3 regions of the Cellulosimicrobium sp. SL-1 genome follow, and region 1 is predicted to be linked to each of the others. Evidence: predicted binding sites of a transcription regulator. Region 1 holds the regulator's gene; each other region holds the start of a gene.

Region 1 (9,983 bases):
GTGGGAGCAGGGCCTCGTGGCCGAGGCGCGCCGCGTCGAGGCGCACGGCATGGGCCGCACGGCCCGTCGCGCCGTCGGCTACGCGGAGGTGCTCGCCGCGCTCCACGGCGAGACCACGGAGGACGCCGCGCGCGAGGCCGTCACCGCGAACACGCGGCGCCTCGCGCGCAAGCAGATGGGCTGGTTCGGCCGGGACCCGCGCGTCGGGTGGCTCGACGCGCAGTCGTCGACGCGCGTCGAGGACGCTCTCGCGCTCGTCGCCGCGGCGGACGAGCGCGCTGCCCCGCAGGGCACGGACGGGCACGACCCCGCGACCGTGCCGGGCACCGCCGTCGGGCCGGACGAGGCGGACGGCGGCGCGCCCGTGCGCCGTAGTCTGGGCTCATGACGCGCACCCGCTTCACCAAGGGCCACGGGACCCGCAACGACTTCGTGCTCCTCGCCGACACGAAGGGCGAGCTCGACCTCACGCCCGAGCTCGTGCGCGCGCTCGCCGACCGCCGCGGCGGCGTCGGGGGGGACGGCGTCATCCGCCTCGTGCCGACCGCTCTCGTCCCGGAGTCGCGCGACGTGCTCGCGGAGGACCCGCACGCCATCTGGTTCATGGACTACCGCAACGCCGACGGCTCGGTCGCCGAGATGTGCGGCAACGGGGTCCGCGTCTTCGCGGCCTTCGCCGAGCGCCTCGGGCTCGTGAGCTTCGCGGGGGGCACCGAGGTCCCGATCGGCACGCGCGCGGGCGTCAAGCGCGTGCGCAAGGAGGACGACGGCTGGTTCGCCGTCGACATGGGCCCGTGGTTCCTCCCCGGCGGGCGCCCCGCGCTCCAGGACGGCTACGACGCGACAGTCGTCGTGCGGGGCTGGGAGGTCCCGCGCCCGGCGCTCAGCGTCGACCTCGGCAACCCCCACACCGTCCTCGCCGTCGCGCGCGAGGACGTGCTCGAGCGCGCCGACCTCACCGAGGCGCCCGTCGTCGAGCCGCACCCGTCCCACGGGACGAACGTCGAGCTCGTGGTGCCCCTCGGCGAGACGACCGCGGACGACGGCACCGTCGTCGGGCACGTGCGCATGCGCGTGCACGAGCGCGGCGTCGGGGAGACGCCGTCGTGCGGCACGGGCGCGTGCGCGGCGGCGCTCGCGGTCCGCGTGTGGGGTGGCCCCGACGCGCCGGACACCTACCTCGTCGACGTCCCGGGCGGCACGGTGCGCGTGCGGGCGCTCCCGGGCGGCCGCGTCGAGCTCGCCGGTCCCGCGGTGCTCGTCCACGCGGGGGAGATCGACCTCGCCGCGCTCGTCCCGGGGACGCCGGCCCGGCCGGACGACGACGCGCACCACGGCGCGGACGGGCCTGTGACCGACCAGCCCGCGGAGCCGGTCGCGGCGGCGTCCGAGGGCGGCGACCGCGCGCCGGTCTGACCGCCGGCTCAGCGGGGCGCGACGACCTCGAGGACGCGGAACCCCTTCGCGCTCGCGGCGCGCTCGACGACCGCGCCCGGCAGGAGCGGGGGCAGCGCCTCGGCGAGCCAGCGCTGGAGAGAGTCCGAGCCCAGGTTGCGCTGCACCACGAGGTGCGCGCTCGCTCCGGGCGCGAGCCGGGGCAGCCAGTGCAGGAGCATCCCGTGCAGGACGTCCTTGCCGACCCGGATCGGCGGGTTCGACCACAGCGCGGCGAGCGCGACGTCGTCGGGCACGTCGTCCGGGAGGACGGCCCGGACGTTGTCCAGCCCGAGCCGCTGCGCGTTGCGGCGCACGAGGTCGAGCGCGCGCTCGTTGACGTCGACGGCCCACACGGTCGCCTCCGGCGCCTCCACGGCCATCGTCAGGGCGACCGGGCCCCAGCCGCAGCCGAGGTCGAGGACGTGGGCGGGTCCGTCGTCGGGCCGGGCCGCGAGGACGTCGTCGAGCGGCGGGGTGGTGCGCAGGAGCACCTGCGTGCCGAGGTCCAGCCGGCCGGGGGAGAAGACGCCCGACGCGACCTCGACCTCGACGTCGCGGCCCGCGAGCCGCACGGAGATCGTGCGGCGCTCGGCGGCGGACGCGGGCCGGGCGGTGAAGTAGTGGTCCGCCGCGCCGTCGGGCGCGGCGTCGACGGCGGGGTCCTGGTCCTCGGTCACGTCGGCCGATCCTACGCGGGCGCGCCCAGTCGGGAGGCGGCGCGGCGCGCCCGGGCCGCTCGTCGTGCGCTTAACCGCTGGCCCCGGGACGATTTCGCGTGCCACGCTTGTTGTCACACCGGGACGCACGAGCGCCCACCACCGACGGAAGGCGGCACATGAGCCCAACCCCTGCGAACACTCCGAACCCCACCTCGGCTCAGGACGAGCCGACCGGCGCGACGCGGGACATCGCGAGCGACGTCGTGGCGCGAGTGCTCGCTCGGGCCGGGACGGCACGCGCCGAGGGCGGCACGGTCCACACGGAGCACGACGGCGAGCAGCTCGAGCTCGAGGAGCGCAGCGCGCTGCGCCGCGTCGTCGGCCTGTCGACCGAGCTCGAGGACGTCACCGAGGTCGAGTACCGGCAGCTGCGCCTCGAGAAGGTCGTGCTCGTCGGGCTCTGGAGCCCCGGCTCCGACCCGCGCGAGGACGGCGCGCCCACGTCCGCCGAGGAGGCCGAGATCTCGCTGCGCGAGCTCGCCGCCCTCGCGGAGACCGCGGGCTCGCAGGTGCTCGACGGCGTGATCCAGCGCCGCGCGAAGCCCGACCCGGGCACGTACCTGGGCTCCGGCAAGGCCGCGCAGCTCGCCGACGTCGTCGCCGCCAGCGGCGCGGACACGGTCGTGATCGACGGCGAGCTCGCTCCCTCCCAGCGGCGCGCGCTCGAGGACATCGTCAAGGTCAAGGTGATCGACCGGACCGCCCTGATCCTCGACATCTTCGCCCAGCACGCCAAGTCGCGGGAGGGCAAGGCCCAGGTCGAGCTCGCCCAGCTCGAGTACCTCCTCCCGCGCCTGCGCGGCTGGGGCGAGTCGATGTCCCGCCAGGCGGGCGGTCAGGTCGGCGGCGCCGGCGCGGGCATGGGGTCGCGCGGTCCCGGTGAGACGAAGATCGAGCTGGACCGCCGGCGCATCCGCAACCGCATGGCCAAGCTGCGCCGCGAGATCCAGGCGATGGCCCCGGGGCGCGAGACGAAGCGCGCGTCGCGCAAGCGGCACGCCGTGCCGTCCGTCGCGATCGCGGGCTACACGAACGCGGGCAAGTCGAGCCTGCTCAACGCCATCACCGGCGCCGGCGTGCTCGTCGAGAACGCGCTGTTCGCGACGCTCGACCCCACGGTGCGCCGCACGCGCACCGAGGACGGCCGGGTCTACACGCTCGCCGACACCGTCGGGTTCGTGCGCGCGCTGCCGCACCAGCTCGTCGAGGCGTTCCGCTCGACGCTCGAGGAGGTCGGCGACGCCGACCTGCTGCTGCACGTGGTGGACGCCTCGCACCCGGACCCGGAGGGCCAGATCGCGGCGGTGCGCCACGTGCTGGCCGACATCCCGGGCGTGGAGGACGTGCCCGAGGTGATCGTGCTCAACAAGGCGGACCTCGCCGACCCGGAGACGATCGCGCGCATCCGGCTGCGCGAACGCCGCACGGTCGTCGTGTCGGCGCACACGGGCGAGGGGATCGAGCACCTGCGCGAGCTCATCGCGCACGAGCTCCCGCGTCCGGACGTGGAGATCGACGTCGTCGTGCCGTACCACCGGGGCGACCTCGTGCACCGCGTGCACACCGAGGGCGAGATCGACCACGAGGAGCACACGCCCGAGGGCACGCTCCTGCGCGGCCGCGTCGCCCAGGCGCTCGCGACGGAGCTCGTCGGAGCCTCCGCGGCGAGCTGAGCTCCTCCCGCCGGGACCGCCGGCGGACCGGGCGGCCCGACCTCGCGCGGACCCGCCGTCCGACCTCGTGGACGACCCCGTGCGGCCTGCGCCGCGCGGGGTCGTCCCGTCTTCGCCGCGTCCACAGCTCTCGCCCGCGGCGTGGGCGCCCGACCGTAGACTCGTCGCGTGCCCCCCTCCACCCGAACCGCACCCGTGCCCGACCGTCCGGACACGGAGGCGACGGGCCGGGCCGGGGCGGACGCGGCTGCGTCGGCGTCCGGCGACGTGCCCGCCGTCGAGGAGCTCCTCGACCTCGCGGTCACGCGCCTGGGCGGCGCACGGCGCGACGGCCAGCGGACCATGGCGCGCGCCGTCACGGACGCCATCGAGGGCTCCGAGCACCTCGTGGTCCAGGCCGGGACCGGGACGGGGAAGTCGCTCGGCTACCTCGTGCCGGCCGTGCGTCACGCGGTCGCGACCGACGAGCGCGTCGTCGTCTCGACGGCGACCCTCGCCCTCCAGCGCCAGGTCATCACGCGGGACCTCCCGCTCGTGGCCGACGCCGTCGCGGACCGCCTCCCGCGGGCCGCGTCGATCGCGCTCCTCAAGGGCTGGCACAACTACCTGTGCGTGCACAAGATCGCGGGCGGCTACCCCGCGGACGAGCCCACGCTCTTCGACCTCCCCGGCGAGGCGGCGGGCGCCGCCGACCACCCCGCCGCGCGCGCCGGGACGAGCATGGCGGCCCTCGGCGAGCAGGTCGTGCGCCTGCGGGAGTGGGCCGACGAGACGGCCACGGGCGACCGGGACGACCTCGTCCCCGGCGTGAGCGACAAGGCGTGGCGGCAGGTCTCCGTCACGGCGCTCGAGTGCCTGGGTCAGCGCTGCCCGCTGCTCGCCGAGTGCTTCCCCGAGCGGGCGCGCGCCGCGGCGCGCGAGGCCGACGTCGTCGTGACGAACCACGCGATGCTCGGCATCGCGGCCATGGGGTCGCCCGGGGTGCTGCCCGAGCACGACGTCCTCGTCGTCGACGAGGCGCACGAGCTCGCCGACCGCGTCACGGCCGCCGCGACGGTGGACCTCTCGGTCCCGGCGATCGAGGGCGCGGCGCGCCTCGCCCGCCGCCACGGCGGGGTCACGACGGACGCGCTCGACGCCGCGTCCGCCGCGTTCGGCACGGTCGTCGGGTCGCTGCCCGCCGAGCGCTTCCCGGACGGCCTGCCCGACGCCGCGCGCTCGGCCGTCGCGGCGGTCCGGGACGCCGCGCGCGAGGTGCTCTCCACGCTCAAGCCCGAGACCGGCGTGACCAAGCCGGCCCAGCCGGACACGGGCCTGAAGATGGCGCAGTCGACGATGCTGCAGCTCTTCGAGGTCGCCGAGCGCATGGCGGCCGACCCCACGGGCCACGACGTGCTGTGGTGCTCGCGGCCCGGGGAGGGCGGCTGGTCCGGCGACCGCTTCGGCGACGGCGCGAGCCGCCTGCACGCCGCCCCGCTCGGCGTGGCGGGCCTCATCCGGACCCACCTGCTCGCGGAGCGCACCGGCGTCTTCACGTCCGCGACGCTCGCGCTCGGCGGGAGCTTCGACGCCGTCGCGCGCACCTTCGGGCTCGGCCCCGCGGCGACGGGCGGAGCCGCGGACGCGGGTGACGGCGACGCGCCGCGCTGGCGCGGGCTCGACGTCGGGAGCCCGTTCGACTACCCGCGCCAGGGCATCCTCTACGTCGCGAAGCGCCTGCCGACGCCCGGCCGCGAGGCGTCGACCGAGTACCAGCTCGACGAGATCGCGGCGCTCGTCGAGGCCGCCGGCGGTCGGACCCTCGGCCTGTTCTCCTCGCGGCGCGCCGCGGTGGCCGCGGCGGAGGCGATGCGCGAGCGGCTGGACGTGCCGGTCCTGTGCCAGGGCGACGACCAGCTGCCGACCCTCGTGCGGGAGTTCGCCGAGGACCCGGCGACGTGCTTGTTCGGCACGCTGTCGCTGTGGCAGGGCGTGGACGTGCCTGGGCCGTCGTGCCAGCTCGTGCTCATCGACCGCATCCCGTTCCCGCGACCGGACGACCCGGTGAGGTCGGCGCGGGCTCGCGCCGTCGAGGCCGCGGGTGGCAACGGGTTCATGCAGGTCTCCGCGACGCACGCGGCCCTCCTGCTCGCCCAGGGTGCCGGGCGGCTCGTGCGGTCCACGGCCGACCGCGGGGTCGTCGCGGTCCTGGACCCGCGGCTCGTGACGGCGCGCTACGGGTCGTTCCTCACGCGGTCCATGCCAGGGTTCTGGCAGACGACCGACCGCGACGTGGCCACCGCTGCGCTCCGCCGCCTCGCCGCCCTAGGCTGAGCCCTTTCCAGCGACTTCACGGAGGCGACATGACGAGCACGTCACCGCAGGGCACCGGCGACGCGACCACGGGCGGTCCGGGAGGGGGAGCGCGGACCACGAAGCTCGCGATCGTCGGCGCCGGTGCCGTCGGCTCGACGCTGGCCTACGCCGCGCTCATGCGCGGCGCGGCGCGCACGGTGGCGCTCCTCGACGTCAACCGCGCGAAGGTCGAGGCCGAGGTCCTCGACCTCCAGCACGGCATCCAGTTCATGCCCATGGCGCGCGTCGAGGGGTCCGACGACGTCGCGGTGTGCGCGGGCGCCGACGTCGTCGTGGTCACGGCCGGCGCCAAGCAGAAGCCGGGCCAGACGCGTCTCGACCTCGCCGAGGGCACGATCGGGCTCATGCGGACGATCCTCCCGGGCCTCGTGGAGGTCGCCCCGGATGCCGTCTACGTCATGGTGACCAACCCGGTCGACATCGTCACGTACGCGGCGCTCAAGTTCTCGGGGCTGCCCCCGACCCAGCTCTTCGGCAGCGGCACCGTGCTCGACTCCTCGCGGCTGCGGTTCCTCGTGGCGCAGCACTGCGGCGTCGCGGTGCAGAACGTGCACGCGTACATCGCGGGGGAGCACGGCGACAGCGAGATCCCGCTCTGGAGCTCCGCGACGATCGGCGGTGCGCCGCTGCTCGAGTGGCAGGGCATCGGCGGTCGGGGACCGCTCACGGGCGACGTGCGCGACGAGATCGCGCGGGAGGTCGTGCAGTCGGCCTACCGGATCATCGAGGGCAAGGGCGCGACCAACTACGCGGTCGGGCTCGCGGGCACCCGGATCATCGAGGCGGTGCTCGCCGACGAGCACCGGGTGCTGCCCGTGTCGACGCTCCTCGACGGCATCTACGGGCTCGAGGACGTCTGCCTGTCGCTCCCGACGCTCGTCGACCGCCGGGGCGCGACGGAGCGCGTCGAGGTCCCGCTGGCGGACGACGAGCTCGCGGGCCTGCGCTCGTCCGCGGAGTCGCTGCGCGCGGTCGCGCGACGCTTCGGGCTCTGAGCCCACTGGCTCGTCGGGCCTGGCACGACGAGAGCCGGGCGGTCGAGGGACCGCCCGGCTCTCGTGCTGTCCGGAGCCTGCCCGCAGGGGCGCCCGGAGCCGCTCGGGGACCGTTCAGAGGCTGCGCAGGACGGAGACGACGCGCCCCAGCACCTGGGCGTCGTCGCCGGGGATCGGGTCGTACGCGGCGTTGTGCGGCATGAGCCAGACATGGCCGTCGGCGCGCCGCAGGCTCTTCACGGTGGCCTCGCCGTCGATCATCGCGGCCACGATCTCGCCGTTCTCCGCGACCGGCTGGCGCCGCACGACGACCCAGTCGCCGTCGCAGATCGCGGCGTCGATCATCGAGTCGCCCTGCACGCGCAGGAGGAAGAGCTCTCCCTCGCCGACGAGCTGGCGCGGCAGCGGGAAGACGTCCTCCACGACCTGCTCCGCGAGGATCGGGCCACCGGCGGCGATACGGCCGACGACGGGGACGTACGACGGCGCGGGGTGGGCCTCGTCGTACGCCGGCTCGGGGGCCGTGCCAGCTGGCGCGAGCGGGGCCGCGCGGCGGGCGTCGTCGGGCTGGACCACCTCGATGGCGCGCGGACGGTTCGGGTCGCGCCGCAGGAACCCCTTGCGCTCGAGCGTGGTGAGCTGGTGCTTGACGGAGGACGGGCTCGTGAGCCCGACGGCCTCGCCGATCTCGCGCATGCTCGGCGGGTAGCCGCGCTGCTCGACGCACGCGCGGATGGTCTCGAGCACGAGCCGCTGGCGCGGGGTGAGCCCGTCACCCCCTGCCGACCCGTCCGGCAGCTCGCGCACCTCGGCGAGCCCCCGTGCCCTGTCCGTGCCTCGTCCCGCCATGGTCGCTCCGCCCTCGTCCGTCGCGTGCCGCCGGCGCCAGCCGGGCCTGCGGCCTCCCCTCCCCGGAGCGTGCGCCCCGGGAGCTCGGTCGCCCCTCCGGGTCCGAGCGGACATGTCCGGCGAACCGACCTGAGCCCAGGCTAGGGGAGGATGCGACACGAATCAAACACCTGTTCGAGCATGTCTCGACTCTGTCGGTCGTTCGTGATAGACCTTCGTACAGATGTTCTACGTACAGGTGTTCGACCGCAGCGGGTCGGCGTGGAGATGAGACGGGCACGCGGGTCCGATCGACCGGGGAAGGCGATCGGGCTCGCGGGCCGGGACGGAGGGGACATGGGCACGGTGGCGATGGCGACGGCAGCGCCGCCCGCGCTCGGGCGGGGCGTTGCGGCGGAGCGAGGCGTGCGCCCGCAGGCACCGCTGCGGCTCACGCGACGCGGCCGTGCGGTCCTCGTGCTCCTCGTGGCCGTCGTGCTCGTCCTCGCGGCGCGCGTCGGCCTGGCCGTCGCGGGCGGGCCCGGGGAGCCGGTCGAGGTCCGGGTCCACGTCGTGAGCACGGGGGAGACCCTGTGGGAGCTTGCCCAGGGAGTCGCGGCCCCGGGCGAGGATCTCCGTGAGGTGGTCAGCGGGCTCGTCGAGCTGAACGGCCTGTCGTCGTCGGGCGTGCAGGCCGGCCAGACGATCCTGCTCCCGGTCGCCGAGCGGTGACGCGGCGCTCGGCCGTGGCCCAGGACCTGTGACGCAGCACACGGTGCCGACGCGCGACAGGTTGCGGCCGAGGGTTGCGCCGCTCCGTTAGGTCCGCCTAAGTTAGTGGCACCTCACACGCCGGCTGGGGGGCTGGGCGGACGAGGCGAGGAGTGCGCGGACAACCGCGACTCCTGTGCACGTCGCCGCGCGCGAGGCGAGTCGCGCGCGAGATGGGGACGGGGGCGTCCCGACGGGGGCGGTCGACTTCGACCGCCCCCGTTCTGCCGTCCACGGTCGGGTGCGCCGTCGGCGTGTTGCACCGCGCGCCCGCGACGACATACGTTCGTCGCGCCGACCTGTCGGCGCGACCCGCGGAGGAGCCCCGCCATGCACTGCCCGTTCTGCCGTCACGCGGACTCCCGCGTCGTCGACTCCCGCACGTCCGACGACGGTGCCTCCATCCGCCGGCGACGCCAGTGCCCGGAGTGCAACCGCCGCTTCACCACGATCGAGACCGCCAGCCTGTCCGTGGTCAAGCGGTCCGGGGTGACCGAGCCCTTCTCGCGCGAGAAGATCGTCAACGGCGTCCGCAAGGCTTGCCAGGGGCGCCCGGTGAACGAGGACGACCTCGCCGTCCTCGCGCAGCGCGTCGAGGAGACCATCCGCGCGAGCGGGAGCGCCGAGCTCGACGCCTACGAGATCGGCCTCGCGATCCTCGGGCCGCTGCGCGAGCTCGACGAGGTCGCCTACCTGCGCTTCGCGAGCGTCTACCAGGCGTTCGACTCGCTCGAGGACTTCGAGAGCGCCATCACGTCGCTGCGCGTCGACCGGGAGGAGCGCGAGGCGGCGGCGGGCCGTGCGGCGCCCGAGGCCGCCGACGACGCCGCGACCGACCGCGAGGCGGCACCCCAGGCCTGACGCTCACGAGATTCCGCGCCTCGTGACTCCGGTCCCAGGATGCGGGGCCCCGCAGCCGGAGGCGGCTACAGGTCGCTGGACCGCGACGCCCAGATGTTGATGCCCGTGTCCACGGGGAGGTCGTCGACGGCCGCGATCTCCTCGGGGGAGAGGTCGGGGGCGTCGAGGGCCGCGAGGTTGTCGTCGAGCTGGCGCGTCGAGCTCGCGCCGAGCAGGACCGACGTGACGCGCTCGTCGCGCAGCGCCCAGCGGATCGCCGTGGACGCGAGCGTCCGCCCGTGGGCGCGCGCGAGCTCGTCGAGGTGGCGCACGCGGTCGAGGTTCTTCTCCGAGAGGAACGCCGG
Region 2 (9,983 bases), on a different contig from region 1:
GTGCCGACCGGCATCGTCACGACCGTCCTCGGCGCGATCCTGCTCGTGTGGCTCGCGCGCCGCCTGCGCGACTCGGGGCCCGCGTCGTCGCGCGGCGGGCACGGTGCGCTGAGCCGGCCGCGCTCGCGGCGCGCGGTCGTCGTGGTCGTGGTCGTCCTGTCGCTCGCCGTCGCCGCGGCCGCCGTCGCGGGCCTCCTGCTCGGCGACCGGGTCGTGCTGCTGGGCGACGTCGCCAACTGGTGGGCCGGCGTCGCCGGCCGGCACGTGACGTTCGTGCTCGACCAGCGCGTCCCGCGCGTGCTCGCAGCCCTCCTCGCGGGCGCCGCGCTCGCGCTCGCCGGCACGATCGTGCAGGCCGTGTGCCGCAACCCGCTCGCGGAGCCGAGCCTGCTCGGCGTGACGTCGGGCGCCGGCCTCGGTGCCGTGACGATGATCCTGCTCGTCCCCGGCGTCGGGATCTGGCCGATGTCCGCCGCCGCCGCGGTCGGGGCCTTCGCCGTGTTCGGGCTCGTCTACGGGCTCTCCTACCGGGGCGGGCTGAGCTCCGACCGGCTCGTGCTCATCGGCATCGGCGCCCAGGCCGGGGTGATGGCGATCATCACGCTGCTCGTCGTCGTCGTCGCGCCGTGGGACGTGAACCTCGCGCTCACGTGGCTGTCGGGCTCCACGTACGGGCGCACGCTCGAGCAGCTGATCCCCGTCGCGCTCGCGCTGCTCGTGCTCACCCCGCTCACCGCGGTGTTCCGGCGCGACCTCGACGTCGTGGCGCTCGACGACGACACGCCGCGCGTCCTCGGCGTCGCGCTCGACCGCACGCGGCTGCTCCTGCTCGGCGTCGCCGCGCTGCTCACCGCCGCGGCCGTGTGCGCCATCGGGGCGCTCGCGTTCGTCGGCCTCGTCGCGCCGCACGCCGCCCGCGCGCTCGTCGGGTCGCGGCACTCCCGGGTCGTGCCCGTCGCGATGCTGCTCGGGGCCCTCCTCGTGTCCGTCGCGGACACGCTCGGCCGCATCGTCATCGCGCCCGGGCAGATCCCCGCGGGTCTCGGCACCGCGCTGCTGGGCGCGCCGTACTTCGTCTACCTGCTCTGGCGCAGCCGCGGCCGCGGAGCGTGACGTGTCTCACCCCGCCGGGCGCAGGTCCGCGTCCCGGACCGGTTGACCCCGCCGTGGGCGCGTAGGTTAGCCTCACCTGTGTGAGCCAGACCGTCGTCGCACCCCGCACCCGCGCTCGTCGTCCCGTCGCCCGTGCGACCGCCCCCTGGCGCTTCTTCGACGTCGAGGTGGCGCGGGTCGAGCAGCTCTCGCCGAGCTTCCGTCGCTTCACCTTCACCGGCCCGGAGCTCGACCTCTTCGGCGACCCGGGTCTCGACGTCCGGATCAAGTTCGTGCTCCCCGCGCCTGACGGCGGCTACGCGCACCTCGTGCGCGACGCCGAGTCCTGGTACGCCGCGTGGCGCGACCAGCCCGAGGAGCGCCGCAACCCGCTGCGCACCTACACGACCGTCGCGGTGCGCCCCGAGGCGCGCGAGGTCGACGTCGACGTCGTGCTGCACGGCGACGCCGGCCCCGCGTCGCGCTGGGCGCTCGCCGCCGAGGTCGGCACGCCGCTCGTCCTGCTCGGCCCCGACGCCACGTTCGACGGCCCGGCCGGCGGCATCGAGTTCCGCCCGCCCACCCGCCCGCACGCGCTCCTGCTCGCGGGCGACGAGACCGCGCTGCCCGCCCTCGCGGCGATCTGCGAGGACCTGCCCGCCGACGCGTGGGGCGAGGTCTACGTCGAGGTCCCGCACGTGGGCGACGCGCGCGACCTCGTGACCCCGCCCGGGGTGCGCGTGACGTTCCTCGCGCGCGACGACGTCCCCGGCGGGCCCCACGACGCCCACGGCGCGCGCCTCGTGCCGGCCGTCAAGGAGGCCGCCGCGCGCATGCTCGGTGCGGGCGTCCTCGGGACGGACCCGCCCGTCCAGTGCCGCACCGCGGAGGACCTCGAGGACGTCGACGTCGACGCGTCGATCCTCTGGGAGGTCCCGGGGCTCCTCGACGAGGAGACCGTCCTCTACGCGTGGCTCGCGGGCGAGGCGAGCGCCATCAAGACGCTGCGCCGCCACCTCGTGGCCGACCTCGGCGTCGACCGCCGCGCCGTCGCGTTCATGGGCTACTGGCGCGAGGGCCGCGCCGAGAGTTGAGGCGTTCCCGGGATCCTGTCGAGGGTCCCGTCGAGACACGAGAAGTGGCCCCCACCGAGCACGGTAGGGGGCCACTTCTCGCATCTCGGCTGTGCGGCGCCGCACAGACGCTGCGCGGTCGACGTCGGTACCCAGAGCGTCGGCACCGAGCGCACCGGCACGACGTCCGGCAACGAGAAAGGGAGGCTCGACCGGCCTCCCTTTCCAAGGTATAGCGCACCGGGGGTCTTGCGGCAAGGCCCCCTCGGGGGCGCAGAATCTCCGCTCGTGCGCGGGTCGTCGTGGCCCGTGCGTCCCTCCGCAGGACCCGGACCGGAGCTGATGACGTTGCCCGACGCCCCCGTGACCGCCACCACCGACCCGTCCCGCCGCCCGTCGACCCGCCCGACCGCGGACCAGGACCCACGGCCCGCGCCGTTCTTCGACCTGCCCGCGCGGCTGGCCGCGAAGGCCGACCCGTCGCTCGTCGACCCCGACGAGCGCCACTTCGCGGCGATCGCCGCGAGCCTCGAGCACTCCGTGACGGACCTCGCGCAGCGTCTCGACGCGGCCCGGCGCGCGCCGGGCGGGAGCGGCACCGAGGCGCTCGAGCGCGACCAGGAGATCCACCGCCTCAGCAGCCGGTTGCGGCTGCTCCAGCGCTACGGCGTCGACCTGTGCCTGGGTCGCATGACCTTCACCGACGGCTCCGCCCCGGTGTACGTGGGCCGCGTGGGCCTCACCGACCCGGCGGGGGAGCGCCTGCTGGTCGACTGGCGCTCGCGCGCCGCCGAGCCGTACTTCGCGGCCACGCCCGCGCAGCCGCTCGGCCTCGCGGCGCGGCGCCGGTACCGGTGGGCGCGCGGGCGCGTCACCGACTACTGGGACGAGGAGCTCGTGCCCGACGGCGCCGGGTCGAGCGCGGCGCTCGACGACCAGTCGGCGTTCGTCGCGAGCCTGGGCGCGAGCAGGTCGCCGCGGATGCGCGACGTGCTCGGCACGATCCAGGCCGACCAGGACGCGATCGTGCGCGCGGGCTCGCGCGGCGCGCTCGTCGTCGACGGCGGCCCCGGCACGGGCAAGACGGTCGTGGCGCTGCACCGCGCGGCCTACCTGCTGTACGCCGACCCGCACGTGGGCGGCGGGCACGGTGGTGGGCATGGTGGCGGGAGCGGTGGTGGGCGCGGCGGCGTGCTCGTCGTCGGGCCCAGCCGTCCGTACCTCGCGTACGTGGCCGACGTGCTGCCCAGCCTCGGCGAGGAGGGCGTGCAGACCTGCACGCTGCGCGACCTCGTCCCCGAGGGCGCGACGGCGCGCGCCGAGACCGACCCCGAGGTGGCGCGACTCAAGGCGTCCGCCGCGCTCGTCGCCGCGATCGAGCCCGCCGTACGGTTCTCCGAACGCCCGCTCGCCGAGGGCAGGGAGGTCGAGACGCCGTGGGCCGACGTCTGGCTCTCCCCGGCCGACTGGGCCGAGGCGTTCGAGTCCGTCGATCCGGGCACCCCGCACAACGAGGCGCGCGACGACGTCTGGGCCGCGCTCGTCGAGATCCTCGTGGACAAGGCCTGCGGGGGAGCCGCGGAGGACGGTGTGGACGTCGAGGCCGACGACGTGCGCCGTGCCCTGCGCGGCCACCGCGCGCTCGGTGCCGCGTTCGACCGCGCGTGGCCGCTCGTCGAGCCGACGGACCTCGTGGCCGACCTGTGGTCCGTGCCCGCCTACCTGCGGCTGTGCGCGCCGTCGCTCACGCCCGAGCAGGTGCGCGCGCTCCAGCGCCCGGACGCGCACGCGTGGACGACGGCGGACCTCCCGCTGCTCGACGCCGCGCGCCGTCGGCTCGGCGACCCGGAGGCGTCGCGCCGCCGCCGCCGCAACGAGGCCGCCGTGGCGGCGGAGCGCGCGCGCATGGACGACGTCGTCGACCACCTCGTGGCGACCGACGACAGCGAGCTCGGGGTCATGCAGATGCTCCGCGGCGAGGACCTGCGCGACGCGCTGGTGGACGACGGCGCGCTCGCCGTCGCGACGCCCGACCGCCTCGCAGGTCCGTTCGCGCACGTCGTCGTCGACGAGGCGCAGGAGCTCAGCGACGCCGAGTGGCAGATGGTCCTCAGCCGCTGCCCGTCGCGCAGCGTCACGGTCGTCGGGGACCGGGCCCAGGCGCGCCACGGCTTCCCGGAGGGGTGGCGTGAGCGGCTCGCGCGCGTGGGCTTCGCCCGCGTCGAGGAGGCGTCGCTGAGCGTCAACTACCGCACGCCGCGGGAGATCATGGCCGAGGCGGAGCCCGTCGTCCGGGCCGCGATCCCGGACGCGAACGTCCCGACGTCGGTGCGCAGCACGGGCGTGCCCGTCGCCCACGGGGCGGTCGCGGACCTCGACGCGGTCCTCGGCGCGTGGCTCGCCGAGCACGCGGACGGCACGGTGTGCGTCATCGCCGCCACCGAGTCGTCCGGGCCGTCCGGCGAGGAGTCGGACGGCAGGGTCGGTGGCGTCGGTGGCGAGGGCGAGGGGGCCGCGCGGGTGCGGTGGCTCACGCCCGAGACGGCGAAGGGCCTCGAGTTCGACCTCGTGGTGCTCGTCGAGCCGCAGGCGTTCGGCGACGGCGTCGAGGGCGCGGTCGACCGCTACGTCGCGATGACGCGCGCGACGCAGCGGCTCGTCGTCCTGGATCGCTGAGCACCGGGCGTCGAGCACGACCTGGCGGTCGTCAGGCCGCCCGTGGCGACCGCCAGGTCGTGCTCGGCAGGGGGACGGGTCAGGCGACCGGGACGGCCAGGTCCTCGACGACCTCGACACCGGGCAGGCGGCCCAGCAGGTCGCCGGGGAGCAGCAGCTTCGAGCGCCGCACGCCGCTGCCGATCAGCGCGAGCGCGCCGTCGGTCACGACGCGGGAGTCGACGAGCACGCGCCACCCCTCGGGCAGCCCGACGGGCGTGATGCCGCCGTACTCCATCCCGGACTCGGCCGTCGCGCGGTCGGTCGGCAGGAACGACGCCTTGCGCACGTCGAGCAGCTTGCGGACGCGCGTGTTGACGTCGGCGCGCGTGTGCGCCCGCACGACGGCGGCGGCGACGCGCTCGTCGCCCGCCCGCGTGCCGCCCACGACGACGCAGTTCGCCGAGGCCTCGACGGGCAGGTCGAACGCGGTGTTGAGCGTCGCGGTGTCGGCGAGGTCGGGGTCGATCTCCGTCACGGCGACGAGCGTCGCGACGTCCGGGTCGGCGTCGGCCCACCGGCGCAGCGCGTCGGCGGTCACGGGGGCGACGAGGTCGAGGTGGTCGAGCGCCGGCTCCCAGGTGAGCGAGCCGAGCGTGGGCAGGGTCGTGCGGGCGTCCATGGCGTCAGCCTGCCACCCCGGCGGGCCGCCGCGCGGGAGAGGCCGGATGCCGAACACGCCCCCGGAGCCCCTCGAGCCCGCCGAGCATGCGGTCGCAGCCCGTGCCGCCCGCCGGACGGGCGACAGCCGCATGGTCGGCGGGGGAGGAGGGTCAGGTAGAGGTCGAGGGTTTCGGGCAAGTCTCCAGTGGGAGTCGAAGGTTGGGGTGGGCATCTCGGACGAAGCAGGCGCCTCCGACCTGCGGAGTTGACACCTCGGAGCGGCGGTCGTTCACTGGAAGTGTTCGAACGTTTGTTCGAACGCCCAGCGGGTGCAGCACACCGCCCGCAGCAGTCGACGCGCGGTGCGCGTCCCGTCCGAGCACCACCCCGGGAGGCGAGATGACCCTTCTCGCCGACCCCGCCGAACGGGCGGGGACACCAGGCCCGACGGCTGCGGCCGTCGACAAGGCCGAGCGCGCCCGTGCCGTCCTGCGCCGTGCGGAGGAGCGTACGGGCGTCCGCCGACACCGTCCCGTCGTCGCCCCCGCGGCCCCGGAACCGCTCACCGCCCCGGCGGCACCGGCCGTCGTCCCACGCACCGAGACCGCCCCGCGTGCCGGCACCGTCCCGCGCGCCGGCACCGCACTCCTCGCCGAGGTCGCCCCGCTCGCGGACGCCGCCGCCTCGCCGGTCGTGCGGCCCGCCCCCGCGCCGCCCGACCCTCCGGCGCGCGCCCGCACCCGCCACGTCCGGACCTCGGGCGCGAGCCGGGACGCGGGCACGGACGAGCGGGTATGGCCGGTGCACGACGCGCTCGCGCCGCTCCTCCCGCTCGGCGCTCTCCAGCGCGGCACCGTGCTGGCGGTGCGCGGCTCGACGAGCCTCCTGCTCGCGCTCGTCGCGCGGCCGTCGCGGGCCGGGGCGTGGACCGCCGCCGTCGGGTTCCCCGCCGTCGGGCTGCTCGCGGCCGCCGACGCCGGCGCCGACCTCGACCGCGTCGTTCTCGTCCCGCGGCCCGGCCCGGACGCGGCGCTCGCGATCTCGGCGCTCGTCGACGGCCTGGACGTCGTGGTCGTCGGGCCCGACGCCGCCCTCACCGACCCCGACCGACGGCGCCTGGCCGCGCGGGCGCGCGAGCGCGGGGCGCTGCTCGTCGCCGCGGGGACGTGGCCGGGCGCGCACGTCGCGCTCACCGTGACGGGTGGCGGCTGGTCCGGGGCGGACCGCGGCGCGGGCTGGCTGCGCCGTCGCACCCTCGTCGTCGAGCGCGCGGGCCGCGGGGGAGCCGCGCGCCCCGCGCGCCTCGAGGTCGAGCTCCCGCTCGTCCACGAGGACTGGCCCGCGTTCCTCGCCGAGGACGCCCGCGGCACCCGGCCCGCGGCCGGGACCGGCGCCACCGTGGCCGGGGCCGCCGTGACCGCCCACGAGACCGCCCGGGCCGACGACCCCGACCGGCCCTCCCGGCTCCGGCTCGTCGGATGACCACGAGCCCGACCCGCACTGCGGCCCTGTGGGTGCCGGACTGGCCGGTGCTCGCGGCGATGGCGGCGCGCGACGTCCCCGCGCACGTCCCCGCCGCGACGCACGACGGCCGCCGCGTCGTCGCCGTCTCCGCGACCGCGCGCGCCCACGGCGTGCGCCGGGGCATGCGCCGCCGTCGGGCCCGCGAGTGCTGCCCCGAGCTCGAGCTGCTCGACGTCGACGACGCGCGCGACGCCCGCGAGTTCGAGCCCGTCGCGCTCGCGGCCGAGACCGTCGTCGCGGGGCTGGAGATCACCCGGCCCGGCCTGCTGCTCCTGCCCGCCGCCGGGGCGAGCCGGTACCACGGGTCAGACGCCGCGCTCGCGGAGGCGCTCGTCGCGCGCGTCGCCGAGCGCACCGGGCACGAGAGCCAGGTGGGCGTCGCCGACGGCATCCTCGGCGCCGTGCTCGCCGCGCGGGACGCCGCCGTCGTCCCGCCCGGCCGCTCCGCCGCGTTCCTCGCGCCGCGGCCCGCGCGCGACCTCGTGCACGTCACCGCCCGGCCGGACGCCGCCGTCGCGGTCGACGAGCTCGTGGACCTCCTGGGCCGGCTCGGCGTGCGCACCCTCGGGGCGCTCGCGGCCCTGCCGCCCGCGACCGTCGAGGGGCGCTTCGGCGACCTCGGCGCGTGGGCGCACCGGCTCGCGCGCGGCGAGGACCTGCGTCCGCCCGCGCGGCGCCGCGTCGAGCCCGACGTCGCGGTGAGCGCCGAGCTCGACCCGCCCGCCGAGCGCGTCGACGTCGCGACCTTCGCCGCGCGTCGGCTCTCCGAGGACCTGCACGACCAGCTCGTCGCGCGCTCGCTCGTCGCCGGGCGCCTGCGCATCACGGCGCGGACCGTCGAGGGCGACGACCTCGAGCGCACCTGGCGGCTCGACGGGCCGGGCGCGATGAGCCCGGCGCGCCTCACGGACAAGGTCCGGTGGCAGCTCGAGGGCTGGCTCACCACCACGTCCGTCCGCGCCGGGCGCGCGGCCCGGGCCGCGCGCGGGGGCGGTCGCGGAGGAGAGCGGGGTGGCTCGCCCGGCGGGGCCGACGTCGTCCCGGGCGTCGCGCCGCTGGCCCGCCTGTCCCTCACGGCCGAGGAGGTCGTGCCCGCGGGGGCGGAGCAGCCGCGCCTGTGGGGCGCGTCGAGCGGCGAGGACGCGCGGGCCCACCGCGCGCTCGGGCGCGTGCAGGGCATCCTCGGCGGCGACGCCGTCCTGCGCGTCCAGGTCCAGGGCGGCCGCGACGCGACCGACCGCGTGCACCTCGTGCCGTTCGGGGAGGACGTCGTGCGCCCGCGCGACCCGGCCCTGCCGTGGCCCGGCGCGCTGCCGAGCCCGGCCCCCGCGCTCGTGCCCGTCGAGCCGCAGGACGTCGTCGTGCTCGACGACGCCGGGCGGCCCGTCGTCGTCGACGCGCGCCTCGCGATGAGCGGCGAGCCCGCGGCCGTGCGGTGGCCGGCCCCCGCGCCGGAGGAGGGCCCGCGCCGTGCGGTGCCGCCCCGGGACGAGACGGCGCTGCCCGGGCCCGGGTCCGCGCGCGCCGTCGTGGACTGGGCCGGGCCGTGGCCGCTCGCCGAGCGCTGGTGGACGCCCGCGCCCCGGCGCCGCGTGCACGTGCAGGTCCTGCTCGACGACGGCCGCGGCCTGCTCCTCGCGAGCGCGCGCGGGCGGTGGACCGTGGAGGGCCTGTATGACTGACCGGACCACCGGCCCGCGCTACGCCGAGCTCCACGCGCACTCCGCGTTCAGCTTCCTCGACGGCGCGTCCCACCCCGAGGAGCTCGCCGCCGAGGGCGCGCGGCTCGGGCTGTCGGCGCTCGCCGTCACCGACCACGACGGCCTGTACGGCGTCGTGCGCTTCGCCGAGGCCGCGCGCAAGGTCAATCTCCCCACCGTCTTCGGGTCCGAGCTGCACCTGCCCGCGCCGACCACGACCGGCGCGCCCGTGCTCGACCCGCCCACCGGCGTCCCCGACCCGCGCTCGAGCCACCTGCTCGTGCTCGCGCGCGGCACGCAGGGCTACCGCAACCTGTCGCGCGCGATCGCGACCGCGCACCTCGCGACGGGCACCAAGGGCGCCGCCGACTACCGCCTCGAGCAGCTCGCGGCGGAGGCCGCCGGGCAGTGGCTCGTGCTCACCGGGTGCCGCAAGGGCGCGGTGCGGCGCGCGCTCGTCACGTCCGGGCGCGCCGCGGCCCGCCGCGAGCTCGACCGTCTCGTCGCCCTCTTCGGCGCCGACAACGTGGCCGTCGAGATCACCACGACCGACGACCCGCGCGACGCCGACCTCCACGCGGCGCTCGCCGACCTCGCCGCCGACGCCCGGCTGCCGCTCGTCGCGACGACCGCCGCGCACTACGCCCACCCGCGCGACGCCGACCTCGCGGGGGCGCTCGCGGCCGTGCGCGCGCGCTCGTCGCTCGACGACCTCGACGGCTGGCTGCCCGGTGCCCCGACGACCCACCTGCGCTCCGCTGCGGAGATGCTCGCGCGCCACCCCCGGCACCCGCAGGCCGTCGCGACCGCGGCCGCGCTGGGGGACGAGTGCGCGTTCGACCTGCACCTCGTCGCGCCCGACCTGCCGCCCTACCCGGTGCCGGACGGGCACACCGAGGCGACCTGGCTGCGCGAGCTCGTGCGGCGCGGCGGCGAGGACCGGTACGGGCCGCGCGGCCAGGAGAAGATCACGGGCGCGTGGGCGCAGATCGACCACGAGCTGCGCGTCATCGAGGACCTGCACTTCCCGGGGTACTTCCTCGTGGTCTACGACCTCGTCGAGTTCTGCCGCAGGAACGGGATCCTCGCCCAGGGCCGCGGGTCGGCCGCGAACTCCGCGGTCTGCTACGCGCTCGGCATCACGGCCGTCGACGCGGTGAAGCACGGCCTGCTGTTCGAGCGCTTCCTCGCGCCCGAGCGCGACGGCCCGCCGGACATCGACATCGACATCGAGTCGGCGCGGCGCGAGGAGGTCATCCAGCACGTCTACGCGACG
Region 3 (9,983 bases), on a different contig from region 1:
CGTGGACCAGCGTGGCCACCTCGCGGCCCGCGAGCCGCTCGCGGCCTCCCAGGCCCTCGAGCTCGAGGAGGAACGCCAGGCCCACCACGACGCCTCCCCCGCGCTCGACGAGCTCGGCGCCCGCGGCCGCCGTGCCCCCGGTCGCGAGCACGTCGTCCACCACGAGAACACGCGCACCCGGGGGCAGTGTTCCCGACCGGAGCTCGATGGTCGCGGTGCCGTACTCGAGGTCGTAGGTGACGGTGTCCGTCGGCGGCGGGAGCTTGCCCGCCTTGCGCAGCGGCACGAACCCGACGCCGAGGTGCGTCGCGAGCGGCGCCCCGATGAGGAACCCCCGCGCCTCCATGCCCGCGACGAGGTCGACCCCGCCCGCGGCGCGCGCGACGTCGCCGAGCGCCTCGACGACGTGGCCGAAGGCGTCGCCGTCGGCCAGCAAGCCGGTGATGTCCCGGAAGACGATCCCCGGTCCCGGGTAGTCCGGGACGGCACGGACGAGCTCGAGCACGCGCGAGGCGCGCTCCGGGCCGAGCCCGGCGAGGTGGACGGCGCGCAGGCCGCCCGCCTCGCCGGCCGGCACGTGACCGGGTGCCGTCATCGGGGACGACGGCGGCGCGGCTGCGCCTTGTTGCCCTGGTGCGCGCCCGGCTGGAGCTGGCGGTGCCCTGCCCCGACGCCGGCCGCCGCGAGCGCGGCGTCCTCCTCGTCGCCCGCGACCTCGGCCCGCTCCGCGCGCAGCGCGAGGACCTTGGCCGTGTGCTCCTGGATGGGCTTCTCCCGCTCGCGCAGCGCGACCTCGAGCGGCGTCGCGAGGTACACCGACGAGTAGGCGCCGACGGCCATGCCGACGAAGAGCGCGAGCGCGATGTCGCGCAGCGTGCCCGCGCCCAGCAGGAACGCCCCGATGAAGAGGATGCCTGCGACGGGGAGCAGCGCGACGACGGACGTGTTGATCGAGCGCACGAGCGTCTGGTTGATCGCGAGGTTGGCCCGCTCGGCGTAGGTGCTGCGCGTCTGGTCGAGCACGCCCGCGGTGTTCTCGCGGACCTTGTCGAAGACCACGACGGTGTCGTAGATCGAGTACGCGAGGATCGTCAGGAGGCCGATCACCGTCGCCGGCGTGATCTCCCAGCCGATCGCCGCGTAGATGCCCACGGTGACGATGAGGTCGTGGAACAGGGCGATGACCGCGGCGAGCGCCATGCGCCAGTTCCGGAAGTAGATCGTCATGACCAGGCTCACGAGGAGCAGGAAGACGACGAGGCCGACGATCGCCTTCTGGGAGACGTCCTTGCCCCAGGTGGGACCGATGTACGAGCTCGTGACCTCCCCCTCGGACACGTCGTACGCGTTCGCGAGCTCGACGGCGACCTGCTCGACCTGCGCGTTGCTCAGCTCCGCCGTCTGCACCCGCACGGTGCTGGAGCCCACCGAGGTGACGCGCGGCACCTCCTCGGGGGCGACCGCCGCGACGGCGTCGAGCGCCGGCTGCTGCGAGGTGTCCGAGACGCCCGAGACGGTGAACTCCGACCCGCCGCGGAACTCGATGCCGAGGTTGAGCCCGTCACCGGCGATCCGGACCCCGATGATGCCGAGGGACAGGACGACCAGGACGAGCGCCACCACGAAGTAGGCGCGCCGCTTGGCGACGATGGCGTAGGACCGGCGGCCCGTGTACAGGTCGTTGCCCCACTGGGCGAAACCGCTGGCCATCAGTGCTTCTCCTCGTTCTCGTCGCCCGCCGCGTCAGCGGCCGGGGACCCCTCGTCGCCGTCCGCGGAGGCGGCGGCCCGCCGCTCGGCGGCACGGCGCTCGGCGATGGTCATGCGCGGGCCGTCGGACCGGCCGACGCCGGCACCGACCGTCTCCCGGACGGGCGCCGTGCGCTCGCGCGCCGGGGCGTCCTGCACCGGCGCGTCCTCGACGACGTCACCGCCGTCCGCGGGTGCCGTCGAGGTCGCCCCGACGACGCGGCCGCGACCGGCGTACCGCGTGCCGCGCACCCCGAGGCGCCGCGGGTCGAGGCCCGACGCCGGGTGGCCGTTCGCGAAGAACTTGGTCCGGGCGAGGAGCTGCATGAGCGGGTGCGTGAAGAGGAACACCACGATCAGGTCGACCAGGGTGGTCAGGCCCAGCGTGAACGCGAAGCCGCGCACGCCGCCGACCGCCAGGTAGTACAGGACCACCGCGGCGACGAAGTTCACCGCGTCCGAGGCGAGGATCGTGCGGCGGGCACGCTGCCAGCCCTTCTCCACCGCGGAGTTCAGCGTCCGGCCGTCGCGCAGCTCGTCGCGGATGCGCTCGAAGTACACGATGAACGAGTCCGCGGTGATACCGATCGCGACGATGAGCCCCGCGACGCCGGCGAGCGACAGGCGGTACCCGATGGTCCACGAGAGCACCGAGATCACGCCGAACGTCACGACGGCCGCGATGCCGAGCGACGCGACGGTGACCAGGCCGAGCACGCGGTACTGGAAGAGCGAGTAGATGACGACCAGCAGCAGGCCGATCGCGCCCGCGAGCAGACCCTTCTCGAGCTGCTCGGAGCCGAGCGTCGCGGAGATCTGCTCCTGGCTCTGCACCTCGAACGTCAGGGGCAGCGAGCCGAAGTTGAGCTGGTTCGCGAGCGTCGCCGCGCTGTCGCGCGTGAAGCTGCCCGAGATCTCGGCCTTGCCGTCCGGGATCGGGGTCTGCGACACGGGCGCGGAGATCACGAGGCCGTCGAGGACCATCGCGAACTGGTTCTGCGGCGACGGGAGCGACGTGAGACGCGTCGTGACGTCACGGAAGGCCTTGGTGCCCTCGGAGTCGAACTCGATGTTGACGACCCACTCGTTGGTGACGACGCCGTTCTGCCCGACGCGCAGGCCGGAGCTCGCGTTCGAGATGTCGGTGCCCTCGATCTCGACCGGGCCGAGGATGTACTTGGCCGTGCCGTCGTCGGCGCACGAGACGAACGCGCTGTCGGTCGGGCCGCTGTCGCCGCCCACGAGGTTCTCGGGGAGCGTGCAGTCGAGCGCGTCGAACTGCGCCTGCAGCTCCGGCGTGATCTGCGCGAGGTCGCTCGGGTTCTCCGGGCGGGTCGTCTCCGGCGCCGGGTCCGTCGTCGCGTCGTCCGCCGGGGCGTCCGTCGCTGCGTCGGCCGCCGGGTCCGTGCCGTCCTCGGCCGCGGGGTCCGTCGCGCCGTCGGTGGCGGCGTCCGCGGACTCCGTCGCGTCCGGGGCGTCCTCGGCCGCGGCGTCGTCGCCCGCGGCCGGGTCGGTGGACTCGTCGGCGGGCGTCGCCGTCGGCATGCCCACGGAGAGCACGGGGCGGAAGCGCATCTGGGCCGAGGTGCTGACGAGGTCGATGGTCTCCTGGGACGGCTGCCCCGGGATGCCGACGACGATGTTGTTGCGGCCCTGGCTCGTGATCTCGGCCTCGGAGACACCCTGCGCGTCGATGCGCTGGCGGATGACGTTGATCGCCTGGTTGATGTCCTCGGCCGTCGGCTGCGAGCCGTCGGTGGTGACGGGCTCCAGGATGATCTGCGTGCCACCCTCGAGATCGAGCGCGAGGCCCGGGGTGAGGCTCGCCCCGCCCGGGTTGTCCTCGGTCTTCGGGTCGAGCTTCGTGCCCGCGAAGAGGGACCCGAAGAGGACGACGATGAGGATTCCCAGGGTGACGAGGGTCCGTACGGGCCTCGCTCGTGTGCTGCTGGTGGCCAACTGTCCGTCTCTTCTCGTGCGTGTGCGGTGGGCCTCGCGGCCCACCGCGTCAGGCCGGTCGCGGCAGCGACCGGCATAGGGTCACTTGATGTCGGTGCCGTCGTCCCGGCGTCCGCGGTCCTTCTCCGACCGGTCGTCGGTCAGACCGGAGAGGTCGTCGGGCACGACGAGGTCGTCGACGTCGCCCTTCGTGGTGGTCCCGGCGTCGGCGCCGGCGGTGCCGTACTCGGCCGCGTCCTCGGACGCGTCGTCCGCCGTCGTCTCCTCGGTCTCCTCGACCGGGGGCTCGACGAGCTTGGCGATCGCGGCGCGCAGCCACCGGGACTGGTTGCCCGGCGTCGACTCGATGGTGATGACGTCGGCCTCGTCGTCGACGTCGACGACCGTGCCGAACATGCCGGAGCCCGTCATCACCTCCTGCCCGGGGGCGAGGGTCGCCCGGAAGTTCTGGGCCTCGCGCTGCTGCTTGCGGGTGCGGCTGGTCATGAGGAACATCGCACCCGCCGCGAGGGCGAGGATGAGGATGAAGCTGATATCCATGACGGAGTCTCGTGTCCTGTTCTGTGCGGGATCTGCGCGCAGTCTAGGCGTGCGCGCACGGTTCACCAACGAGCCGTCTCGCCGCGGAGTTCCGCCCGCCCGGGTCCCGACCATTCTAGGACCACCCGCGGAGCGCCTGTGACCGCCGTCACGGAGCATCCTCGCACGCTCGTGACCTCCGGCGTCGCCTCAGGCGTCGAAGAGCGTGCCGCCCTCCCGCGGCGGAGTGAGCCCGAGGTGCGCCCAGGCAGCCGGGGTCGCGACGCGGCCTCGCGGCGTCCGCCCGATCAAGCCCTCGCGCACGAGGTACGGCTCGGCGACCGTCTCGACGGTCTCCGCCTCCTCGCCCACCGTCACCGCGAGCGTCGTCAGGCCCACGGGACCGCCGTTGAAGCGCGTGCACAGCGCGGTGAGCACCGCGCGGTCGAGCCGGTCGAGGCCGATCGGGTCCACCTCGTAGACCTCGAGGGCCGCGCGCGCGGCCGCGAGGTCCATGGTCCCGTCGCCGCGCACCTGCGCCCAGTCGCGCACGCGCCGCAGGAGGCGGTTCGCGATGCGCGGCGTGCCGCGCGAACGCCCGGCGATCTCGCGGGCGGCCTGGGGGTCGAGCGCGACGCCCAGCAGGCCGGCCGAGCGCGTCAGCACGCGCTCGAGCTCGTCGCCCGAGTAGAAGTCCAGGTGCCCGGTGAAGCCGAACCGGTCGCGCAGCGGCGCGGGCAGGAGCCCCGCGCGCGTCGTCGCGCCGACCGCCGTGAAGGGCGGCAGCGAGAGCGGGATGGCGCTCGCCCCGGCCCCCTTGCCCACGACGACGTCGACGCGGAAGTCCTCCATCGCCATGTAGAGGAGCTCCTCGGCCGGTCGCGCGAGCCGGTGGATCTCGTCGATGAACAGGACCTCGCCCTCCTCGAGCGAGGACAGCACCGCCGCGAGGTCGCCGGCATGCTGGATCGCGGGCCCGGACGTCACGCGCAGCGACGTGCCGAGCTCCGCGGCGATGATCATGGCGAGCGTCGTCTTGCCGAGCCCGGGCGGCCCCGACAGGAGCACGTGGTCGGGCGCGCTCCCCCGCGCGAGCGCGGCCTGGAGCACGAGCGACAGCTGGTCGCGCACGACGGCCTGGCCGACGAACTCCTCCAGCCGTCGTGGCCGGAGCGCGGCCTCGGCCGCGCGCTCGAGGTCGTCCGCACCCGCCGCGACGATGCGCTCGGACGAGAACGTGCCGTCCCCGCCGAGGTCGTCGAGTCCCACCTGGTCGAAGGTCGCCACCGTCAGCTCCTCGGCCCGCCGAGCACCCGCAGCGCGGCACGCAGCGCGCCCGCCACGTCGGGTGCCTCGACGACGTCGACGCCTGCCTCGGCGAGCACGGTGGACACCGCGTCGTCGGCGGCCTTGAGGTTCCAGCCGAGCCCGACGAGCGCCTCGACCACCTGGTCGCGCCGGTCCTCCGGACGCGGCGCCGACGCCGAGGCGGTCGATCCCGCCTCGGGAGCGTCGGCGCCCGTGGGCGGGCCGAGCTTGTCGCCGAGCTCGAGCGCGATCCGCTGCGCGCCCTTGTTGCCGATGCCCGGGACGCGCACGAGCGCGGCGATGTCGGCGCCCGCGACCGCACGACGCAGGCCGTCGGGCGTGTGCACGGCGAGCATCGCGAGCGCGAGGCGCGGACCGACGCCGCTCACGGTCTGGACGGTCTCGAAGACGGCGCGCTCGTCGTCGTCGGCGAAGCCGTAGAGCGTGAACGAGTCCTCGCGCACGACGAGGCTCGTCGCGAGGCGCGCCGTCTCCCCGACGCGCAGGCCGGCGAGCGTGGCGGGCGTGGCGTGGACGAGGTAGCCCACTCCTCCGACCTCGAGCACGGCGCGGTCGAGCTGGACGCTCGCCACGACACCGCTCAGGGACGCGATCACGCAGGCTCCTCTCCCGGCCGGCAGCCCCGGCCTGGTCCGATGGTCCGCCGGCCCCGAGGACCGCCGTCGGGCCGCGCACCGAGAGGCGCGTCGAACACCCGTACGACCGCGGTCACTCTAGCAAGGGCCGCCCACCCGCCGACCGACCGACACGGACCGCCGGCACCCCCACCGGCACGACCGGCGGCAGCGTCGCCGCTAGCGCGGCGCGCGCCGTCCCTTCGCCGCGTGCTCGGCGGCCGCCCAGGCGCGCTGGGCGGCCGTGAGCTCGTGCCGCTCGCCGCCCTGCAGGGCGCCCGCGGGGCGCCACAGGTGGCAGATCGCGAGCGCGAGCGCGTCGGCCGCGTCCGCGGGCTTCGGCGGCTCCGCGAGGCCGAGGATCCCCGCGACCATGCGCTGGACCTGCTCCTTGCCGGCGCGTCCGCTCCCCGTGACCGCGGCCTTGACCTCCGACGGCGTGTGCAGCGCGACGGGGACGCCCCGCTTCGCGGCCCCGACCATCGCGATGCCCGCGGCCTGCGCGGTCCCCATGACCGTCCCGACGTTGTGCTGCGCGAACACGCGCTCGACCGCCACGACGTCGGGCACGTGCTCGTCGAACCACGCGTCGAGCCGCTCCGCGATCCGCAGCAGCCGCAGGTCCACGCTCAGCTCCGGGTCCGTCCGGATCACCCCGACCGCGACGAGCTCGGCCCGCCGCCCCCGCGCGGAGTCCACCACCCCGACACCGCACCGGGTCAGCCCAGGATCCACTCCGAGAACGCGCACCCCAGTACCCTCCCACGACCCGACCACGGAACCCGTCCGCCTCGCGGGCCGCCGACCACGGCGAGCCGACACCGGCGGGGCGGGTGAGGTGCGCGCGGTCGTGGCGGGCCTGGCGGGAGCGGCGCGAGGGACGAGCACCGCGGATGGTAGACCGCGCGCGCCTCACCCGCCCCGCCACCCCAGGGGGACCACGTCGTCGGTCTCGGTGACCGAGCCGACGGGATCAGTCGTCGTTCTCGAGCTCCGCCATGACCTCGTCCGACGCGTCGAAGTTGGCGTAGACGTTCTGCACGTCGTCGCTGTCCTCGAGCGCGTCGATGAGGCGCAGGATCTTGCGCGCGCCCTCGGCGTCGACCTCGACCTCCATCGACGGGTGCCAGATCGAGTCGGCGGAGTCGTACTCGATCCCCGCCTCCTGGATCGCGCTGCGCACGGCGACGAGGTCGCTCGCCTCGGACAGCACCTCGATGACGTCGCCGGAGTCGGTGACCTCCTCGGCCCCCGCCTCGAGCGCGGCGAGCATGACGTCGTCCTCGGTCACGCCCTCCGCCTTCGGCACGACGACGAGGCCCTTGCGCGCGAAGAGGTAGGACACGGAGCCCGGGTCGGCGAGGTTGCCGCCGTTGCGGCTGAACGCGAGGCGGACCTCGGAGGCCGCGCGGTTCTTGTTGTCGGTGAGGCACTCGACCAGGACGGCGATGCCGTTGGGGCCGTAGCCCTCGTACATGATCGTCTGGTAGTCGACGGCGTCGGCGCCGGTGCCCGAGCCGCGCTTGACGGCGCGGTCGATGTTGTCGTTGGGGACCGACGACTTCTTCGCCTTCTGGATGGCGTCGAACAGCGTCGGGTTGCCCGCGGGGTCACCGCCGCCCGTGCGCGCCGCGACCTCGATGTTCTTGATGAGCTTCGCGAAGAGCTTGCCGCGCTTGGCGTCGATGGCCGCCTTCTTGTGCTTGGTCGTGGCCCACTTGGAGTGCCCTGACATGCGTTCCTACCCCTTCGCGATTCTGACGAACAGCTCGTGCACGCGCGCGTCCCCGGAGATCTCCGGGTGGAACGAGGTGGCGAGCAGCGATCCCTGCTGGACTGCGACGATCCTACCGGCGGCAGCCGCCGGGATGCCGGGTGCGCCGTGCTCGGGGATCCGTGCGAGCACCTCGACCCCGGGCCCGGCCTCCTCGACCCAGGGCGCCCGGATGAACACGGCGTGCACCGCGTCCTCGTCCTGGCCCGGTCTCGGTGCGCCGTCGCGCCCGTCGTCCGCCGGCGCCAGACCCGCGAACGCGAGGTCGGTCTCGAACGAGTCGACCTGCCGGCCGAACGCGTTGCGCCGGACCGTCACGTCGAGCCCGCCGATGGTGCGCTGGTCGGCGGTGCCGCCCAGGATGCGGTCGGCGAGCAGGATCATGCCGGCGCACGAGCCGTAGACGGGCAGGCCCTCGGCGATGCGCGCGCGCAGCGGCTCGTCGAGCTCGAAGATGCGCAGGAGCTTGTCGATGGTCGTCGACTCGCCGCCAGGGAGCACGAGCCCGTCGACCGCGGCGAGCTCCTCGGGGCGGCGGACGCCGACCGTGCGGGCGCCCGCGGCCTCGAGCGCGGCGCGGTGCTCGCGCACGTCGCCCTGGAGGGCGAGGACACCGATCGTGATCGTCACGAAGGGGAATGATACGTCGGCGGCTCCGCCGCTTGTCCCGCGGTGGGCCTCCGGCCGCGCCCACGGTTGCTAGCCTCGCCGTCGTGACGTACCCGCCCGCCCCCGGCCAGCCCTACCCCGCGCCCGGTCCGGCGCCGTACCCCGGGGCGGCGCCGCGGCCCCCGCGCAGCACGCGCGGCGCCACGACGATGATCGTGGTCGGCGCCGTCGTGCTCGTGCTCGCGCTCGTGGCGGGGGTCCTCGGCGTCACGACGTTCGTCCGGGCGCTGCCGACCGGCGTGATCGACGGCGCGGGTCGGCCCGGGTCGGCGGCGCTCGCGTCGGGCGACGTGCCGGGCGAGGCGGAGCTCGAGGTCACGGGCGGCCAGCCGTACAGCATCTGGGCGGTGGGGAGCGCGGGGTCCTCGGACGGCGCGGGCCTCGACGTCGAGGACGTGACCGTGACCTGCGCCGACGGCGACCTCACGGTGAGCGCCCCGTCGGTGTCCGGCAGCTCCGGCCTGGGCTCCTCCCAGGCGACGACGGTGGCCGAGGTCACGCCGCCCGCGTCCGGGACGTGCACGGTGGCCGTCGCGCAGGGCGCAGCGCCCGCGGGCACGACGTTCGTCGTCACCGAGGGCTGGCGCTTCGGCACGTTCTTCGCGACGCTCGGCGGCACGATCGTGCTGTGGTTCGTCGCGATCGGCGGCGGGCTGCTGGGCGCGGGACTGCTCGTCGGCGGGATCGTGTGGCGGGTGATCGCCCGCCGGGCGTAGCGCCGGTCAGTCCGCGCGCGCCGTGCCGAGGTGCCGCGTCACGCCGTCCCACCCGCGCAGCAGCGGTGCGACGAGGTCGGGCAGCCCTTCGGGGAAGACCTCGATCTGGACGCCGCGCAGGTCGTCGAGCGCCCACCAGCGCATCTCGTCGACGACGTCGAGCTCGACGTCGGTCCACCCGTCGCGGCTCAGCCCGCCGTCGCGGTCCGCCCCCGTGACGCGCGCGAGGAACAGCACCTCGTCCTGGCGGCAGTGCTGCCGGTAGAAGTCGAAGATCGCGCTGCGCGTGTACACCGGGCCGACGAGCGCGCCCGGGTCCAGACGCAGGCCCGTCTCCTCGCGGACCTCGCGCAGCGCGGCGTCGACGTCGCTCTCGCCCGGGTCCACTCCCCCGCCGATCGTGAACCACCACGAGCGCTCGGGCTGGTCGACGTCGTGCCCGCGTGCGAGGAGGATCCGGTCGGCGTCGTCGAGGAGCAGCACGCGCGCGCCGCGGCGGAAGTACAGGCCGTCGTCCCCGAGCACCCAGTCGGGGCCCAGGGACGACGGCGCTCCGGCGGCCTCGGCCACGACGGCTCAGCCGTCCGTCGTCGGCACGACGACGGACGGCTGCGACGCGCGGCGGTCGGTCACCAGCCGCGCTCGGCCAGACGGT

What was found. Region 1 encodes LexA, which represses DNA repair genes until DNA is damaged. Its sites were predicted from a motif close to TCGAACANNTGTTCGA; they were not measured.
Region 2: a site for LexA is predicted at 5,786-5,801, ahead of GWJ10_RS10665 (YbaK/EbsC family protein). Genes of this name have one in related genera too.
Region 3: a site for LexA is predicted at 6,242-6,257, ahead of ruvA (Holliday junction branch migration protein RuvA). Genes of this name have one in related genera too.

Annotation. Positions count from the first base shown of each region.
Region 1 is NZ_JAACJC010000010.1:89,178-99,160, reverse strand. Features, by position in the region: gene miaA (tRNA (adenosine(37)-N6)-dimethylallyltransferase MiaA) at 1-388, shown strand, start outside; gene dapF (diaminopimelate epimerase) at 385-1,416, shown strand; gene GWJ10_RS15890 (methyltransferase) at 1,425-2,114, opposite strand; gene hflX (GTPase HflX) at 2,273-3,829, shown strand; gene GWJ10_RS15880 (ATP-dependent DNA helicase) at 4,097-6,142, shown strand; gene GWJ10_RS15875 (L-lactate dehydrogenase) at 6,172-7,179, shown strand; gene lexA (transcriptional repressor LexA) at 7,294-8,028, opposite strand; gene GWJ10_RS15865 (LysM peptidoglycan-binding domain-containing protein) at 8,434-8,739, shown strand; gene nrdR (transcriptional regulator NrdR) at 9,109-9,639, shown strand; gene GWJ10_RS15855 (aldo/keto reductase) at 9,705-9,983, opposite strand, start outside.
Region 2 is NZ_JAACJC010000006.1:77,848-87,830, forward strand. Features, by position in the region: gene GWJ10_RS10650 (iron ABC transporter permease) at 1-1,113, shown strand, start outside; gene GWJ10_RS10655 (siderophore-interacting protein) at 1,194-2,186, shown strand; gene helR (RNA polymerase recycling motor ATPase HelR) at 2,613-4,841, shown strand; gene GWJ10_RS10665 (YbaK/EbsC family protein) at 4,921-5,502, opposite strand; gene GWJ10_RS10670 (hypothetical protein) at 5,883-6,965, shown strand; gene GWJ10_RS10675 (DNA polymerase Y family protein) at 6,962-8,689, shown strand; gene GWJ10_RS10680 (error-prone DNA polymerase) at 8,682-9,983, shown strand, end outside.
Region 3 is NZ_JAACJC010000007.1:138,010-147,992, reverse strand. Features, by position in the region: gene GWJ10_RS12695 (adenine phosphoribosyltransferase) at 1-595, opposite strand, end outside; gene secF (protein translocase subunit SecF) at 592-1,710, opposite strand; gene secD (protein translocase subunit SecD) at 1,710-3,707, opposite strand; gene yajC (preprotein translocase subunit YajC) at 3,789-4,247, opposite strand; gene ruvB (Holliday junction branch migration DNA helicase RuvB) at 4,437-5,513, opposite strand; gene ruvA (Holliday junction branch migration protein RuvA) at 5,516-6,151, opposite strand; gene ruvC (crossover junction endodeoxyribonuclease RuvC) at 6,350-6,919, opposite strand; gene GWJ10_RS12660 (YebC/PmpR family DNA-binding transcriptional regulator) at 7,143-7,904, opposite strand; gene pdxT (pyridoxal 5'-phosphate synthase glutaminase subunit PdxT) at 7,911-8,573, opposite strand; gene GWJ10_RS12650 (hypothetical protein) at 8,657-9,328, shown strand; gene GWJ10_RS12645 (NUDIX domain-containing protein) at 9,335-9,898, opposite strand; gene pdxS (pyridoxal 5'-phosphate synthase lyase subunit PdxS) at 9,958-9,983, opposite strand, start outside.